One region of the Streptomyces sp. NPDC101227 genome, then DNA from elsewhere that is predicted to be linked to it. Evidence: riboswitches for the same ligand, from Rfam matches in the RefSeq annotation. Region 1 holds a riboswitch; each other region holds the start of a gene.

Region 1 (5,700 bases):
GGCCGACATGCCGAGCGTCAGCAGATGCTCCCGTTCATCGGCGACGCAATCCGCAGATTCCGCCGATTCATATCCGGGCCGTACCAATTCGGGATGGGCGTGCAGGAGAAGGGAGGTCTCCACTTCTCCCGCGTGCATATCGCTGTGCGAGGACGTCTTTGCCCCCGCTCGCGTGCGCGCCACCGCCCAGTCGGCCGAGCCGGGGAAGAGCGCCATCCGTGTCCCCGTCCCACCGGATTCCTGAACCACGTTGCGCAGTACGTAATTTCCGCCGTGGCCATTGACGAGAATCAGGGAGTGGATGCCCTGCCGCCGCAGGGAATCGGTGATGTCCGTCACAACGGTGTGCAGCGTCCTGGCCGAAATGCTGACCGTGCCCGGCCAGGCGGCGTGTTCGTGGGAACAGGAGATGGTCAGCGGCGGCAGCAGAAGGACGGGGTGCGCGGCGGCGATCCGCTCGGCGATGGTGCAGGCGATGACCGTGTCGGTGGTCAACGGCAGGAAGGGGCCGTGCTGTTCAAAGCTGCCGACGGGGAGCAGGGCGCAGTGCGGCCGCCGGTCCCTGACCTCTCCGGTGGTGTCCGCCGGCAGGAGCCCGCGGCCGGAAATCCGTTGTGCCGAAGCGGTCATGACGGTGTGCCGCCTTTCGTTGCGCTCATTCGCCGGGCCGTCGCAGCATAGGCATGAGCGCACACCATGCCAACCGGCCGTCCGCGCCGGTACCATCGCGCCATGACGGACCCCGATGCCGAAATCGCTCCGGATGACGACGCCCACGTGGAACGAGTGGTGGCGGTCCGACTCCCCACCACACACGGTGAATTCCTCGCCGTCGGCTATCTCGACATCCGTAAAGGGACCGAGCAAGTGGCCCTGGTTCACGGCGACGTCGCCGGGAAGTCCGTGCTGGCCCGCGTGCATTCGGAGTGCCTGACCGGTGATGTCTTCGCGTCCACGCACTGCGAATGCGGCGATCAATTGTCCGCGGCGCTGGCCGCGATCGTGGCGGCCGGCTGCGGAATTCTCGTCTATGTGCAGGGCCATGAGGGCCGGGGGATAGGGCTGCTGGCCAAGCTCCGAGCGATGAAACTTCAGGAGGACGGCCTCGACACGGTGGATGCGAATATCGCGCTCGGACTGCCGGTCGATGCCCGCGAATACGGCGTCGCGGCCGGAATACTGCGGGACCTCGGGGTCCGTTCGGTAAGGCTGCTGTCGAACAATCCCCACAAGCGGGCGGCGCTGCTGCGGCACGGTATCGCGGTCGCCGAACAGGTCCCGCTGCTGATGCCGCCCGGTGTGGAGAACATCCGCTATCTGCGGACCAAACGGGAACGGCTCGACCATGACCTGCCGCATCTGGACGGCATTCCCGGCCTGTCCTGACGCTCACCTGAGAAGGGCCCGCGACGTGGATACGTCGCGGGCCCTTCCCCGGTGAGCCGACCGTCCTTGCGCCGTCAGGACGCCGCGGGTGCCGCCTCCGCGGCCGCGGCGTCCCGGGCCGGGGTGATGACGCGTTCCGCGAGATGGCCGAAGAGCAGCCCGAAGGCGGTCCACAGCACCAGTTGGATGGCGATCGCCGACAGCCGGAACTGCCAGAGCAGGGTGCCGGAGAAGCCGTTCGGCACCTCGTTGATGGACGGCAGGAAGGCATACGCGATCCCGATGGCGATGACGAACGCCGCGCCGGCCGCCACCGTGGCGTACCAGTTGCCCAGCTTCGGAGCCAGCCGCCGGCCGAAGATCGTGGCGCCGACCGCAAGCAGGATGCCGAGCAGCATCATCAGGAAGTACAGGGCCGTGCGCTTGCCGATGGTGTCGGGGTCACCGACGGACGGCGGGTTGGCCGGGTACTTGAGGAACGGTACGAGGTAGACGGCGAGCAGCGCCGCGCCGGAGAGCAGCGCGGCGGTGGCCCGGGGGCCGAAGCGGCCGATCCGGCCCAGCGCGAAGCAGAACGCCAGCGCGGCGATTCCGCCCAGCGCCACGCCGTAGATCAGCACGCCGGTCGCCAGCCCCGCCGTGGACTGCACGGCACGGCTGACGACCTCCATCTCGTGCTCGTGGCTGTGTGCTTCCTCGAAGGCGATCGCGGCATTCACGCTCGGCTCGCCCAGCAGATAGGCGACGACCAAGGAGAGGAGGCCGGCGCCCAGCCCGGCGAGCATGCCGCGCACCAGGAGATTTCTGACGGTGACGGAGTTCATGGAACGGCGCCCGATCAGTGGCAGGGGAAGCCGAGGAGGTGGCGTCCGTCGTGGACCCACTCGTGGACGTCCGTACCGGAGAGCAGCGAGGTGGCGCCCTGCTCGGCGCCGACGAAGTACAGCAGAACCAGCATCAGGACGCCGACGAACAGCGCCCAGGGGGCGATCGCCTTGAGGGGGAGCGGGGCCGGGGCGGCGGTGCCGGTGGCCGGGGGTGCGATGGTCTGAGCCATGGCAGGGGACCTCCTGTTAGGGGGAACTCGCGTCCCTAGTTGCGGGAGTGCTAACGACATGGCGGGTCTGGCTCGCCCGGTCCCGCCCCCCTGGGGCTGCGTCAAAACCGGACATACAGTGGCGCGACCGCGCCGGGATCCCACCGGCTTCCGTCATGTCGTCGTCAATATCATCGGGAAGGTACCGCGAACCGACCGGCGGGCCAAGGCCACGGAGGGGGCGGAGAGGCGCAGCGAGGGGCGCGCCGACCGGACAACTCCCCTGAACAGGGCAGTTGTTGCGGTGGGGATGGACAGCGAGAGAAGAGGTCATGACAACTCGGGTGATGTTGATCTCACCGGCCGCCGGCGACGCGCAGCGCGAGGTGCGTTTCGATGACGACGGACCGCTGAGCGAGGCCGGTCTGCGGCGGGCCCGTGCGGTGGCCGGAAACCTGCCGGCCGCCGAGCGGATCGTGGTATCGCCCTCCGCCCGGTGCCGTCGTACGGCCGAGGAGCTCGGGCTGCCGGTGGATCCCGCGCCCGAGCCGGGACCGCCGGGCTGCGCGATGGGCCGCTGGCGGGGGAGGACCCTGGACGAGGTGGCCGGGGCGGAATCGGAGGCGGTGTCCGCCTGGCTGTCGGATCCCGGGTTCGCGGGGCACGGCGGCGAGTCGCTGCGCGCGCTCTGCGTACGGACCGAGGCCTGGCTCACGCGGCTGGCCACCACCTCCGGGCGCGTCCTCGCCGTCGTGGAGGTGGACGTGGTGCGCGCCGCCGTGGTGTGCGCTCTGGGTGTCCCGGTGGAGACGTTCTGGCGGCTGGACGTGCCGCCGCTCACCGTGACCGAGCTCAGCGGGCGGGGCGGGCGCTGGAATCTGGGGCTGGGGCGGGCGCTGCCGGAGGGCCGGCCGACGGGCCCGCAAACTTGACCCGTCCCTGATCTACACATAAAGGCGACATAAGCGCAGAATAATGAGTGCGCGGTTCCTATGCCGCGAGACGGCCAGGCTTGCAGAGCGAAGGAGGCGAGTCGCATGGCCGACGTCTCACACCACAGGGGAGATCTCGCCGGTCACCCCGACGTAACAGAAATGCAGGAGCGTTACGAGCGCGTGCTCGGCGGACGTGACGTCATCCTCGTGGATGGGCCGGTGTTCCTGGTCGGCCTGTACTGCGCCGCGTCGCCGTGGATCGTCCACTACGCGGCCTCGCAGCCCGCTCTGTTGACCCACAACCTGATTCTCGGCGTCGCCATTGCCCTGCTGGCCATCGGGTTCACGGTCACCCCGGACCGTATGTACGGCCTGAGCGGCGCCATGTGCGCCATGGGCGTGTGGATGATCGTGGCGCCCTGGATCGTCGGCAGCAGCCCTGACGCCGGCGTGATCTGGAACAACGTCATCATCGGTGCCCTCACGTTCCTGCTGGGGGCGATGTGCATCGGGGCGGCAGCAAAGAGCCGCCGCACGACATGAGGCATGCCCCGCCACGGGGCATGTGAGGGCCGCGGGCGCGCTCACCCCCGCCGGGGGTGAGCGGGCCCGCGGGCGTCCGTGGCCAGGAGGTGCCCGTAGATCCCGGCCAGCACCAGCCCGCCCGCCATCAGCAAGCCGTGTCCGAGCGCGATTCCGGTGCCCAGGCTGCCGAGCGCGGCGGTCAGCAGCAGCCAGGTGGCGCCGCGCCGTAATTGCCCGGCGCGGTCACCGAGTTGGCTCTCGTCATCGGGGGCCACGGGGCGTTCCTCCCTTCCCGGAGTGAGCCGGCGGTCGCGTCGTACGGGCCGTATCCCAGGGGCATTGCCCCGGTGATCCGGAGAACTTAGGGTCGCCTAACAAGAGTGAGGGTGGCGAGCCGGCGGCCGCAACGCCACAGGCGTTGTTGTGCCCTGGGACGCCCTGCGCGTAACACAGGAGCCGCGCCGTGGCGCAGAAAGCCCTGCCCGTAACGCCGTTGAACAGAGAGGTTCCCGTATGACCCGCGAGAATCGGCCGGTGGACGAGGCCCGTGAGGTGCTGACCCGGATTGCGTACGGCGCCATGGCCTCGCACGCCGTGGGCGCCGCCGCCCGCCTCCGGGTCGCCGACCTGATGGGCGACGGCGAGCGCACGGCGGACGAGCTGGCGGCGGAGTGCGCGGCCCGGCCCGAGGCCATGGCCCGGTTACTGCGGGCGCTGGCCGGGCTGGGGCTGCTCGCCGAGAACGCCCCGGGACGGTTCACCGTCACCCCGGCCGGCGCCCTGCTGCGCGCCGACGGACCGCAGTCGCTGCACTCCTTCGTCCGGATGTTCACCGACCCCACCCTGCTCAGGGCCTGGGAGCATCTGGACGACAGCGTGCGGACCGGCGAGCCGGCCTTTGATGCGGTCTTCGGCCAGAACTTCTTCGGCCACCTCGCCGAACACCCGGAATTCTCCGCCGTGTTCAACGCGGCGATGGGGCAGGCCACCCGCGATACGGCGGCCATGGTGCCGACGGCCTTCGACTTCGGCCGCTTCGCGACCGTGGCCGACATCGGCGGCGGCGACGGCACGCTCCTCGCCGCGGTCCTCAAGGCCTATCCGTCGCTGAACGGCATCCTCTTCGACCTGCGCGAAGGGCTCGCCCAGGCCCCCGCCACGCTGGCACGGGACGGGCTGGTGGGCCGCTGCTCCCTGGTCAGCGGGGACTTCTTCACCACCGCCCCCGAAGGCGCCGACCTGTACGTCCTCAAGAGCGTGATCCACGACTGGAACGACGCGCAGTGCACGGACATCCTCCGCCACTGCCGCCGGGTCGTCCCGGACGACGGCCGGCTGCTGATCATCGAGCCGGTGCTGCCGCCCGTCGTGGACCCCTCGACCGCCGGCGTCGTCTACATCAGCGACCTCAACATGCTCGTCAACGTCGGGGGCCGGGAGCGTACCCGGGACGACTTCGAGCGGCTGTGCCGAGGCGCGGGCTTCGCGCTGCGCTCCGTGACGCCGCTGGCGAAGCCCAGCCGCTTCTCCCTGATCGAGGCCGAGCCGGTGTAGGGCCCCGACGGGCGGGTCGACGGGCCGGCGGGCCTGGGCGGACGCCGTGGCCGGGCCCTGGGCGGGACTCTGCGGCAGGGCCTGCTCACATATGCGGCACGACCGCACATTGAGGTTAAATCGAAGGTGTGGGTCCTGGCCCGCCGGACGGCCCGTCCCGCCGTCCCGCCCGCTCGGAGAGGGAGTGCCAGGTGACCGTTCAGCCGGTCGACGACCATGAAGACTTCGCCGATGCCGACCGTGGCTTCATCGCCGCCCTCTACC
Region 2 (5,700 bases), on a different contig from region 1:
TCATTTCGGTCTGTGCCTGGACCGACTCGCGGCGGAACGCCCGTATCGGCCAGGAAGCCAACGAGATCAGTCATATGCAGGCGGAGGCGGCCGAGCGGCGGGCGAGTGTGGTGGAGGACGCCCTTGCCGCGGCGCTGCGCGTTCTGGGTGAGCGGGCGCCGGGGCTCTCGCTGGAGCTGCCCGAGTCCTGGGTCGGACGGCGTGGTGAGGTGCGGTGGGAGGTGCGGCGTTGCGGCAGGCATCGGTTCGTACTGCGGAATGTGGGCTCGGATACCGCGTTCGGGGTGCGTATCGACCCCGATGGCCTGGGGGTGAGTGCGCGCAACCTCCCGCAGGACGCCACGGTCCGGCCCGATGGGTCCGTGCAGTTCGTGATGGCGGCGGGCTTCGGGCGCCGGCTTCCGGATGAGGTGTGCGTCCGGTGGGGCGGGGGCGGGCAGGCGGGGTTGCGGGCGCAGGCCGTGACGGTCTCCGTCGAGTAAGGGGCTCTGGTCCTCCACGGGTGCCTTTGGGGTAATTCGCGGGGATTTTGGTGGGCTCCCAGACCTGGAGCCTTCGATGATCTTCGCCGCGAGGTTGTGTGGCTTGTTCGTGGTTGTCCCTCCCGGGGTGGCTGTGTATCGTCGTGGCGGTGACTTGAACTTTCAAGTAAATCTTCAAACTGTTCGGCCCGCCCCGACCTCGACACGGGAAGAGCGCTCGCTATGACGTCCCCCCTCAGCACTCTCCAGACCCCCATCCTCGGCGCGGATACGCGCCAGGCACCGTCTGCGCACGGCTACGACGCAGGGCTTCTCCTGCTGCGCCTCGCGCTCGGGCTGACCATGGCCGCTCATGGGGCCCAGAAGCTGTTCGGCTGGTTCGGGGGCGGTGGGCTGGAGGGGACCGGGCAGTTCTTCGCGATGAGCGGCTATCCGTCGGGGAAGACGATGGCCCTGGTCGCGGGGGTGAGCGAGACGCTCGGCGGGCTCGGGCTGGTGCTCGGGCTGCTCACGCCGCTCGCGGGCGCGGCGGTCGTCGGCACGATGATCAACGCTCTTGCCGTGAAGTGGGGCGGCGGCTTCTTCGCGCCCAAGGGTGTGGAGTACGAGCTGTTGCTGACCGCGGGCGCGGCCGCGCTGGCGCTGGCCGGCCCCGGCCGCTTTGCCGCCGACCGTCTCCTGCCCGTGCTGCGCGCCCACCGGCTCGCCTACGGCGTGGTCGCGCTGGTGCTCGCCGTGGTGGCCGCCGGGGGCGTGCTGCTGGTCCGGAAGTAGCCAGGCACGCCTTCGCGGGGCGCCCCTGCACAGCGGCGCATTCGCAGCGGCAGGCATTCGCAGAGGCAGTCATCTGCAGGCAGAAGCAGGAAAACGCAGAAGTAGTCGGACCGTGGCGCCCGGGGGGCGCCACGGCGGGAGTTGGGAGAGAGCCTTGTCCGTACGCCGTCTCAATCACGCGGTGCTCTATATCCGCGATGTGGCGCGATCCGTCGCCTTCTACACCGAAGCCCTCGGGCTGACGCTGGATGTCGAGATACCGGGGCGCGCCGCCTTCCTCAGCGCTGCCGGCTCGCTGAACGACCATGACCTGGGGCTGTTCGCCGTGGGGCCGGACGCGCCGGGCCCCGAGGCCGGCCGGGCCGGGCTCTACCACCTGGCCTGGGAGGTCGGCACCCTCGGCGAACTCGCCGCGACCGAGGGGCGGCTCGCGGCGCGCGGCGCCCTGGTCGGCGCGAGCGACCACCTCGTCTCCAAGTCCCTCTACGCCAAGGACCCGGACGGCAACGAGTTCGAGGTGATGTGGCGGGTCCCGCGCGAGGAGTGGCCCGGCCCGGACGAGCTGGACCGGCTGCGCCCGCTCGATCTCGCGGCGGAGCTCGAGCGCTGGGGGCCCGACCTGATGACCGGCGCGGCGGCCGGCTCGGCCACCTGACCGCCGCGCGGCAGCGGGAGGCGTACGGCCTCTAGGAGTCCGACGCCGCCCGCGCCGCCCAGCGCTTTTCGACGCCGGACAGGCGCCAGTACGTCAGCGCCGCCGCCCACACCACCACGAACAGGCCGACGATGACGAAGCCGACATTGTCGAGGTCGAGGCCCGAAATCCAGCCGGTCACCGGGTCGTTGAGGGCCAGCTTTTCGTGCAGCACGGTCACCAGCTCGATGGTGCCGATGAAGAAGGCGACGGCGATCGACAGGCCCGTGATGGTGAGGTTGTAGTAGACCTTGCGCACCGGGTTGGAGAACGCCCACTGGTAGGCGAAGTTCATGAATGTGCCGTCGAGGGTGTCGAACAGGCTCATTCCGGCGGCGAACAGCAGCGGCAGGCACAGGACGGCGTACCAGGGAAGGCCGGCCGCGGCGCCGCTGCCCGCCATCACCATCAGCGTCACTTCGGTCGCGGTGTCGAAGCCGAGCCCGAAGAGGAAGCCGAGCGGGAACATCTGGCCTGGCCGGGAGACCGCGCGGGTGAAGCGCCCCAGGATGCGGTTCATGAAACCGCGCGCATCGAGTCGCTGCTCCAGCTCGGCCTCGTCGTACTGGCCGTCGCGCATCCCGCGGAAGACCCGCCAGATCCCGGCCAGCGCGATGAGGTTGAGGGCGGCGATGACGTAGAGGAACGTCCCCGAGACCGTGGTGCCGATGGTGCCCAGGACCTGGTGGGTACGGGACTCGTCGTTGAGGAGCGTGCCGGCGAGCTGGGCACCGCCCGCCACCAGGGCGGCCATCGCGACGACCACGCTGGAATGGCCCAGGGCGAACCAGAAGCCCACCGAGACCGGGCGCTTGCCGTCGGCCATCAGCTTGCGGGTGGTGTTGTCGATCGCGGCTATGTGGTCGGCGTCGAAGGCGTGCCGCATGCCGAGCGTGTACGCCGTGACGCCGAGCCCGACGCCGAAGACCTGGCTGCCGACGGAGTAGTGGTACGGGACGACGAGCAGGAACAGCACGCCGAAGGCGACGACGTGCAGTCCGGCTATGACGGCCATCAGGCCCGCGGTACGGACGGTGTCCTGCCGGCGCCAGCGGAACGCGGCGGAAGCAGGGGTGGTCGGGGTATCGGTGGACAGGGCCATCCGGCGGTCACGCTCCAGCACCTCGTGGATCAGTTCGTGAGATGCCGTGGCCGGTCTCCTGGCTTACAGGTGCACGCTTCCGGGCCCGCCTTCCCGGCCGCGGGCTGCGGTCAGTGGCGCCGTAGGCGCGCAGGCGCATACGGAAGGGCTGGAAACTCCCCGATCACAGTGGCGAGGGCCGCTCCGGCCTGGGACCACAAGGTCCGTCACCGGTCTTCCCGAACACCACGGCACGGCCACTCTATCCGCCGCCCCCACGCGGCGGGGACGACGGCCCTTTGGGGCCGCGCGGCGTCAGGGCGTCAGGGCGGAGAGGAAGGCGCGCAGCTCGTGGTCGTAGAGCGAGGCGTTCTCCAGGTTGACCATGTGGCCCGCGCCCGGTATTCGGACCCGGTGGGCGCCCGGGACGGCGAGGGCGATCGCATGGGCGTTGGCGGCTATGTCCCTGCTGTCGAGGTCGCCGTCGAACACGACCGTCGGCACCCGTATCTCGGAGAGCCGGTCGGCGGCGCCGACCTCCATCGGCATTCCGGCGCCCACGCCGTCGGCGTGCACCTCGACCGTCGCCGCGGCCGAGGCGCGCATCCGCTCGCGCAACCCGGGGTGCACAGCGGACGGTTGGCGGTAGGGGCCGTCCACCCACATCCGCAGGAAGTGCTCGATATAGCGCTCCATGCCGTCCGGTGTGCCGATCGCCGCCACCTGCTCCTTGATGTGCTCCCGGACGAACGGGTCGGTGAAGGGGCGACCGCTGACGCCGGGTGCGGCGAGCGCCAGGGCGGCGACCCGCTCCGGGTAGGCGATGGCGGTGTCGAGGGCGATCCGCGAGCCGTGTGAGAGGCCGACGAGGATGGCACTGGGGACGTCGAGGGCGTCGAGCAGGGCGCACAGATCGTCGTGGTTGGCCCAGTCCCCGGTCACGGTGGAGGACAGGCCGTGGCCGCGGGAGTCGTAACGGATCACGCGGTGGCCGGAGCCCACCAGCCAGGAGAACTGCTCGTCCCACATGTGCTGGTCGAGCATGCCGCCGTGCAGCAGCACCAGTGCGGGGCCCTCGCCTGCCGTTTCGTAGAACAGCTCGCCGTCCTTGATCGGCACGGTGCCGTTGTCGAGCTCGGACCACGCGGCGAATGGGTGGGTCATTCTCTCTGGACTCCCTTGCGTGAGAGATGTGGGCGATATGGCTGATATGGGCGATATGAGGGGTGTGGGTAATGTGGTGGTGAGGAGTCTTGGGGTGGTGCCGTGGCTATGGGCGCTCTGCGGGCTGGTCGTCCTTGCTGTCCGGATCTCCTGGGGCGACGCGTGAGTCGTTCGCCAGGCGCCGGAATTCCTCGCCCAGCCGGTCGAGTACGCGAAGGGCCGTTCTGACGTCGCCCGTCGAGAGGTCGGTCAGGCCGCGACGCAGCTCGGCGGCCTCGAACTCCTGGATTCCGCGCATTACCTCGCCGCCCTCGGGGGTGAGCTCGATCAGGGACGAGCGGCGGTGTGCGGGGTTGGGGGCCGTCACCACCAGACCCAGCTCCGCCGCGTGGTTCACCCAGCGCTGCACCGGCTGCCGGTCGAGCCCCATGGTGCGGGCCAACTGCGGCACGGTCCGGGGGCCTTCGCTGCGCAGCGCGTCGAGCAGGGCGTGCTCGCCGGCGGTCATGCCCGTGCCCTCCAGCTCCCGCTCCACCGCGCGCACGATCGTGCGGTGCAGGGGCCACAGGCGCCGTATCACGTCGTACAGAAGCTCTTCGGTGGGAGCCGGCCGCTCGTCGCCGTCATCCGTCTCAACGACACTCATGATGTCATGATGACATCGAAGATGTCGTTTAGGAAGGGGCTCGGCGAGGAAGGATGGTGGCGAGGCGACCGGAGGATCCAGGGTGGGAGGGGCGGAAGATGACGGTGCGTTTGCTACGTGCGGTGGGGGCGGCTACCGCGGTGTACGGGGTGGCGGTGGCCGTGCTGCCCGATCTGCTGGCTCGGCCCTCGGGGCTCGTCGACGACGACGGGCGGAGTGAGCGGGCGACCCGGACCTCGCTGCGGCCGCTCGGCTGGCGGGAAGCGGCGAGCGGGCTCGCGATGGTGCTGGCCCCCGAGGGGCCGGCGCTGCGCACGGCGGCGTATCTGCGTATCGCGGCGGATTTCGGGGACGCCGCGCTGCTCGCCGCGACCTTGCAGGGAGGCGAGCGGAAGGCGAAAGCGGTGGCGGTGTCGTTGGGGTGGGGAGCGCTGTCCGTCGTGGGTCTGCTGGGGGCGATGCCTAGTCGGCCCGGGGGAGGGGGGCTTCTTCGGGGGCGAAGGTGACGATGAGGTCGGCGCGGTCGCGGGTCGCCGCCACGGTGCGGGCGTTGGCTTCGTCCGAGGCGTGAACGAAGCGTTCGGCGTCGGCGTGCGGGCGGCCGAAGCGCTCATGGCGGTCGACCAGGCGCCGGATGCGTTCCGGGGCGTCCAAATCGACGTACCAGACCTCGTCGAGAAGGGCGCGGATGCGGGCCCATGGCGCGGAGTCGAGAAGGAGGTAATTGCCCTCGGTGACGACAAGGGGGACATGGGGTGCTACGGCGATGCTTCCGGCGACTGGCTCCTCGATACGGCGGTCGAAGGCCGGGGCGTAGACGGCGGTGCCGGGTTCCGGGGAGCGCAGACGCGTCAGCAGC
Region 3 (5,700 bases), on a different contig from region 1:
CAGGGCTTCACCGCCGTCCGGCATCAGCGCGAGGTCGGCACCGGCTACTTCGACCAGGTCTCCACCGCCCTCAACCCGCACTCCTCGACGACTGCGCTGAGCGGCTCCACCGAGGAAGAGCAGTTCCACTAGGACGCCCACCGGCGCCCGCGTACCCCGTCGGCCCGTGATCCAGCGGGGCCGGACGACCGTCTCCGTCCGGCCCCGCTCCTTCCTTCCTTCATCAGGAGACCCGCATGTCCACCAGCGCACTGACGCACCGCGTCCAGGTCCTCGCGGCAACGGGGCACCGCCATGAGGAGATCCTCACTCCGCAGGCACTGGACTTCGTCGGCCACCTCGCCGGCGCCTTCGCACAGCGCCGCCAGGAGCTCTTGAAGGAGCGCACGCGGCGGGCGTCGCGGCTCGCCTCCGGATCCCCGCTCGCTTTCCCCCTCGCCACGACATCCGTCCGCGCGGACCCGTCCTGGCGCGTCGCGCCGCCCGCGCCCGGGCTGACCGACCGCCGGGTGGAGATCACCGGCCCTCCGGAACGCCGCATGGCCGTCAATGCCCTCAACTCGGGGGCGAAGGTCTGGATGGCCGACTTCGAGGACGCCACCGCCCCCACCTGGGACAACATCGTCGACGGCCAGCTCACGCTGCTCGACGCCATCGAGCGCCGCATCGACTTCACCGCCCCTGAGGGCAAGGCCTACCGCCTGGGCGACCGGGTCGCCACCATCGTCGTGCGCCCCCGCGGCTGGCATCTCCTCGAAGAGCACCTGGAGTTCGACGGCCGGCCCGTGCCCGCCTCGCTCGTCGATTTCGGCCTGTACTTCTTCCACTGCGCGCAGCGCCAGATCGACGCCGGAAGCGGTCCGTACTTCTACCTGCCCAAGCTGGAGAACCGGTACGAGGCACGGCTGTGGAACGACGTCTTCGTCCTCGCCCAGGATCTCCTCGGTATCCCCCGCGGCACCGTCCGTGCCACCGTCCTCATCGAGACGATCACCGCGGCCGTGGAGATGGAGGAGATCCTCCACGAGCTGCGCGAGCACAGTTCCGGGCTCAACGCGGGCCGGTGGGACTACCTGTTCAGCCTGATCAAGACGTTCGGACACCGTACCGACTTCCTGCTGCCGGACCGCGCGAAGGTCACGATGACGGCTCCCTTCCTGCGGGCGTACACCGAACTGCTGGTGCGTACGTGCCACAAGCGGGGCGCCCACGCGATCGGGGGCATGGCCGCGCAGGTGCCCAGTAGGGACGCGGACGCCAACGAGGCCGCTCTGGCCAAGGTCCGGCTGGACAAGGAGCGCGAGGCGGAGGACGGCTTCGACGGCTGCTGGGTCGCCCACCCCGGCCTCGTCCCCGTCTGCCGCACGGCCTTCGACGACGTTCTGGGCGACCGGCCGCACCAGATCGAGCGCACCCGTGACGATGTCGAGGTGACCGCGGCGGACCTGCTGTCGGTGCGCCGCATCAGCGGACCGCCCACCCGGGAGGGCGTGCGCACCAACATCACTGTCGCCCTGCGCTACTTCGACGCCTGGCTGCGCGGCAGCGGGGCGGTCGCCCTGCACGGCCTGATGGAGGACGCGGCAACCGCCGAGATCGCCCGGGTGCAGATCTGGCAGTGGCTGCGGCACCGCGTCATCGACCGGCAAACGGTGCTGCGTCTCCTCGACGACGAGTGCGCCGCCCTGGGAGCGGAATACCCCTGGGCCCGGGTCGAAGAGGTCCGCGCGCTCTTCGAACGGACCGCCATGGCAACGGAGTTGCCGCCGTTCTTCACCCCGGATGCCTACTCCCGTCACCTCGTCCGGCACACGGAGGCACGGTCATGAACCAGAACATCCGCCGCGTCGGCGTGGTGGGCGGCGGCCAGATGGGGGCCGGTATCGCCGAGGTGTGCGCCCGCGCCGGGCTCGACACCGTCGTCTGCGAGGCGGACGAGGTCGCCGCCCGTGCCGCCCGTGAACGGGTGGCCGTCTCCCTGGAACGCGCCGTCCAGCGGGGGAAGCTGGACCGGATCTCGGTGGAGGACGCGCTCACCCGGATGGTCTTCACGGGCAGCCTCGACGACCTCGCCGACCGGCAGCTCGTCGTCGAGGCCGTGGTCGAGAACACCGAGGCGAAGACGGCGGTCTTCACCGCGCTGGACAAGATCGTCGAGGACCCGGAAGCGATCCTGGCCACCAATACCTCCGCCATCCCCGTCATGCGCCTGGGCATGGCGACCCGGCGCGCCGACCAGGTCCTCGGCCTGCACTTCTTCAATCCCGTGCCGGTACTGCCCCTCGTGGAGGTCGTCACTTCCCTCCACACCGCGCCACGCGTCACCGCGGCGGCCGAGGAGTTCGTGACCACGGCGCTGGGCAAGACCGTGGTCCGCTCCCAGGATCGCGCCGGCTTCGTCGTCAACGCCCTGCTCATCCCCTACCTGCTGTCGGCCATCCGGATGGCCGAGTCCGGCTTCGCCTCCGCGGCCGACGTGGACGCCGGGATGGAACTGGGCTGCGCGCACCCGATGGGCCCGCTGAAGCTGGCCGACCTGATCGGCCTCGACACGGTCGCCTCCATCGCCGCATCGCTGTACGACGAGTTCAAGGAACCCCTCTACGCGCCGCCTCCGCTGCTTCTGCGGATGGTCGAGGCGGGGCTGCTCGGCCGCAAGGCGGGCCGTGGGTTCCACACGTACGACCGGGGCTGAGGGACCCGGGTCAGGTCGGGGCTGAGGGGCCCCGGCTGCCGTGGAGGGAGGTGCGGGGCGGCGTGAACCACCGCCCCGCACCTCTTCCGGCTGTCATGCATCCTCCGCGCGTGTCTCATGTCACCGTCCGCAATGCGGTCATTGCTTGTGCGGCCCGCGGATTGTCCCTCTAGGGTGACGAATGCAGCTGGTTCGCCCTGTCCGCCAGGCAGGAGCGTCGTAAGAGGGAACCCGGTGGGAATCCGGGACTGCCCCGCAGCGGTGAGTGGGAACGACCGCCGTCATACGCACTGGGCCCGGACGGGTCTGGGAAGCGACGGCCAGTAGGTGTCTCGTACGCGTACGAGACGGGCCCGCGAGTCCGAAGACCTGCCCGTTGCCCGCACGCGACCGATCGTGTGCGGCCATCCCGGTGACCTCGTGGGCGGGTCGGCGTACGTATCGAGCGGGCACACGCGAAGACACCGCGTCGTGGTCCGCCCGGTCGGTCGTTCCTTCGCGCTCTCGTCCCGTCTCCGGGACCACAAGGAGACATCTCGCGAAGGAGAGTTCCGTGACAGCGAAGTCCGCAGCCGCGGCGGCACGGGCCACCGTGTACGGCTACCCCCGCCAGGGACAGAACCGTGAACTGAAGAAGGCCGTCGAGGGGTACTGGAAGGGCCGCATCAGCGCCGACGCCCTCCGGCAGACCGCGGCGGACCTTCGCCGGTCGAACTGGCAGCAGCTGGCAGACGCCGGCATCCACGAAGTGCCGTCCGGTGATTTCTCGTACTACGACCACGTCCTGGACACCAGCGTCATGGTCGGCGCCGTCCCCGAGCGGCACCGCGCCGCGGTCCACGCCGACGCCCTGGACGGCTACTTCGCGATGGCGCGGGGCAACCAGGAAGTGGCCCCGCTGGAGATGACGAAGTGGTTCGACACCAACTACCACTACCTGGTTCCCGAGCTCGGCCCGGACACCGCCTTCACCGCTGACTCCACCAAGCAGGTCGCGGAAGTGACGGAGGCCCTCGCGCTCGGGCACGCGGCGCGCCCCGTGCTCCTCGGACCGGTCACCTACCTGCTGCTGGCCAAGTCCGCTCCGGGCGTGGCCGCGGACTTCGAGCCGCTGACCCTGCTGGACCGGCTCCTTCCGGTGTACGCCGAGGTGCTCGCCGACCTGCGGGCGGCGGGTGCCGAGTGGGTGCAGCTCGACGAGCCCGCGCTGGTCCAGGACCGCACGCCGGCCGAACTGAGCTCCGCCGCCCGCGCCTACCGTGAACTCGGCTGCGCCACCGACCGGCCCAAGCTCCTGGTGGCCTCCTACTTCGGCCGGCTCGGCGACGCGCTGTCCGTCCTGGCCAAGGCGCCGGTGGAGGGTCTGGCCATCGACTTCACCGAGTCGGGCGCCGCCAACCTCGAGGACCTCGCCGCGGCCGGCGGGATGCCCGGCAAGCGGCTGGTCGCGGGCGTCGTCAACGGCCGCAACATCTGGATCAACGACTACGGGAAGTCGCTGGCCACCCTGGGCACCCTCCTCGGCCTCGCCGACCGGGTCGATGTCTCGGCCTCCTGCTCCCTGCTGCACGTCCCGCTGGACGCCACCGTCGAAGGCGATATCGATCCGGGGATCGCCCGCTGGCTCGCCTTCGCCCGCCAGAAGACGCGGGAGATCGCCGTCCTGGCGCGCGGCCTGGCACGGGGCACCGAAGCCATCTCCGGCGAACTCGCCGCGAACCGCGCCGACCTCGCCTCCCGGGCCGGGTCCGCGCTGACCCACGACCCCGCGGTGCGGGCCCGCACCGCGGCCGTCACCGACGCCGACGGGCGCCGCTCGCAGTCGTATGCCGAACGGACCGCCGCCCAGCGCGCGCACCTCGGGCTGCCGCCGCTGCCCACGACGACGATCGGTTCCTTCCCGCAGACCACCGAGTTGCGCACGGCGCGGGCCGATCTGCGGGCCGGGCGGATCGACACGGCCGGCTACGAGGACCGGATCAAGGACGAGATCCGCGAGGTCCTCGCCTTCCAGGAGAAGGCCGGGATCGATGTCCTGGTGCACGGTGAGCCCGAACGCAACGACATGGTCCAGTACTTCGCCGAGCAGCTCACCGGCTACCTCGCCACCCAGCACGGCTGGGTCCAGTCGTACGGCACCCGCTACGTCCGGCCACCGGTCCTCGCCGGGGACATCTCGCGCTCCGACCCGATGACGGTCCGCTGGACCGCGTACGCACAGTCGCTCACCGAGCGGCCCGTCAAGGGCATGCTTACCGGCCCGGTGACCATGCTCGCCTGGTCCTTCGTCCGCGACGACCAGCCGCTGGCCGACACCGCCCGCCAGGTGGCGCTCGCCCTGCGCGACGAGGTCAACGACCTCGAAGCGGCCGGGACTTCGGTGATCCAGGTGGACGAGCCCGCGCTGCGCGAGACGCTGCCGCTGCGCGCCGCCGACCACGCCGCCTACCTGGACTGGGCGACCGAGGCGTTCCGCCTCACCAGCAGCGGCGTTCGGCCGGACACCCAGATCCACACCCACATGTGCTACGCGGAATTCGGTGACATCGTCCAGGCGATCGACGACCTCGACGCCGACGTCATCAGCCTGGAGGCCGCCCGCTCCCATATGCAGGTCGCCCGCGAACTGGCCCAGCACGGCTATCCCCGTGAGGCCGGCCCCGGCGTCTACGACATCCACTCCCCGCGCGTCCCCAGTGCCGCAGAGGCGGCAGCCCTTCTGCGCAAGGGACTTCAGGCCATCCCGGCCGAGCGACTGTGGGTCAATCCCGACTGCGGCCTGAAGACCCGTGGCTGGCCGGAGACCCGGGCCTCCCTGGAGAACCTCGTCACCGCCGCCCGCGAGATCCGCACCGAACTGGCCGCCGAAGGCTCCTGACCGCTCCCTGGCATCCGGGCCGGGCAGGCCGGGCCGGACTGCGAGCGGTCCGGCCCGGGTGCCCGGATGCCGTACGGGCAGGTCGGCGTCCGGTGCTACGGCAGAACGGACCGCACCGACTCCGGTG

What was found. Region 1 has a riboswitch for cobalamin ahead of ACIRPT_RS04540 (CbtB-domain containing protein). Riboswitches for the same ligand answer to the same signal wherever they lie in the genome.
Region 2: it holds a riboswitch for cobalamin, as region 1 does, so the genes downstream of both, ACIRPT_RS09180 (HoxN/HupN/NixA family nickel/cobalt transporter) here and ACIRPT_RS04540 (CbtB-domain containing protein) in region 1, are expected to answer to the same signal.
Region 3: it holds a riboswitch for cobalamin, as region 1 does, so the genes downstream of both, metE (5-methyltetrahydropteroyltriglutamate--homocysteine S-methyltransferase) here and ACIRPT_RS04540 (CbtB-domain containing protein) in region 1, are expected to answer to the same signal.

Annotation. Positions count from the first base shown of each region.
Region 1 is NZ_JBIWOD010000002.1:148,100-153,799, forward strand. It holds gene ACIRPT_RS04525 (creatininase family protein) at 1-630, opposite strand, end outside; gene ribA (GTP cyclohydrolase II RibA) at 733-1,386, shown strand; gene ACIRPT_RS04535 (CbtA family protein) at 1,461-2,210, opposite strand; gene ACIRPT_RS04540 (CbtB-domain containing protein) at 2,225-2,443, opposite strand; cobalamin riboswitch at 2,486-2,647, opposite strand; gene ACIRPT_RS04545 (histidine phosphatase family protein) at 2,755-3,354, shown strand; gene ACIRPT_RS04550 (SPW repeat protein) at 3,460-3,900, shown strand; gene ACIRPT_RS04555 (hypothetical protein) at 3,942-4,157, opposite strand; gene ACIRPT_RS04560 (methyltransferase) at 4,396-5,436, shown strand; gene ACIRPT_RS04565 (alkyl/aryl-sulfatase) at 5,628-5,700, shown strand, end outside.
Region 2 is NZ_JBIWOD010000003.1:522,792-528,491, forward strand. It holds gene ACIRPT_RS09165 (hypothetical protein) at 1-482, shown strand, start outside; gene ACIRPT_RS09170 (DoxX family membrane protein) at 705-1,256, shown strand; gene ACIRPT_RS09175 (VOC family protein) at 1,411-1,911, shown strand; gene ACIRPT_RS09180 (HoxN/HupN/NixA family nickel/cobalt transporter) at 1,943-3,052, opposite strand; cobalamin riboswitch at 3,083-3,297, opposite strand; gene ACIRPT_RS09185 (alpha/beta fold hydrolase) at 3,347-4,195, opposite strand; gene ACIRPT_RS09190 (MarR family winged helix-turn-helix transcriptional regulator) at 4,302-4,841, opposite strand; gene ACIRPT_RS09195 (hypothetical protein) at 4,940-5,347, shown strand; gene ACIRPT_RS09200 (nucleoside/nucleotide kinase family protein) at 5,304-5,700, opposite strand, start outside.
Region 3 is NZ_JBIWOD010000022.1:79,303-85,002, reverse strand. It holds gene aceA (isocitrate lyase) at 1-132, shown strand, start outside; gene aceB (malate synthase A) at 237-1,829, shown strand; gene ACIRPT_RS35370 (3-hydroxybutyryl-CoA dehydrogenase) at 1,826-2,695, shown strand; cobalamin riboswitch at 2,867-3,087, shown strand; gene metE (5-methyltetrahydropteroyltriglutamate--homocysteine S-methyltransferase) at 3,249-5,573, shown strand; gene ACIRPT_RS35360 (ArsC/Spx/MgsR family protein) at 5,669-5,700, opposite strand, start outside.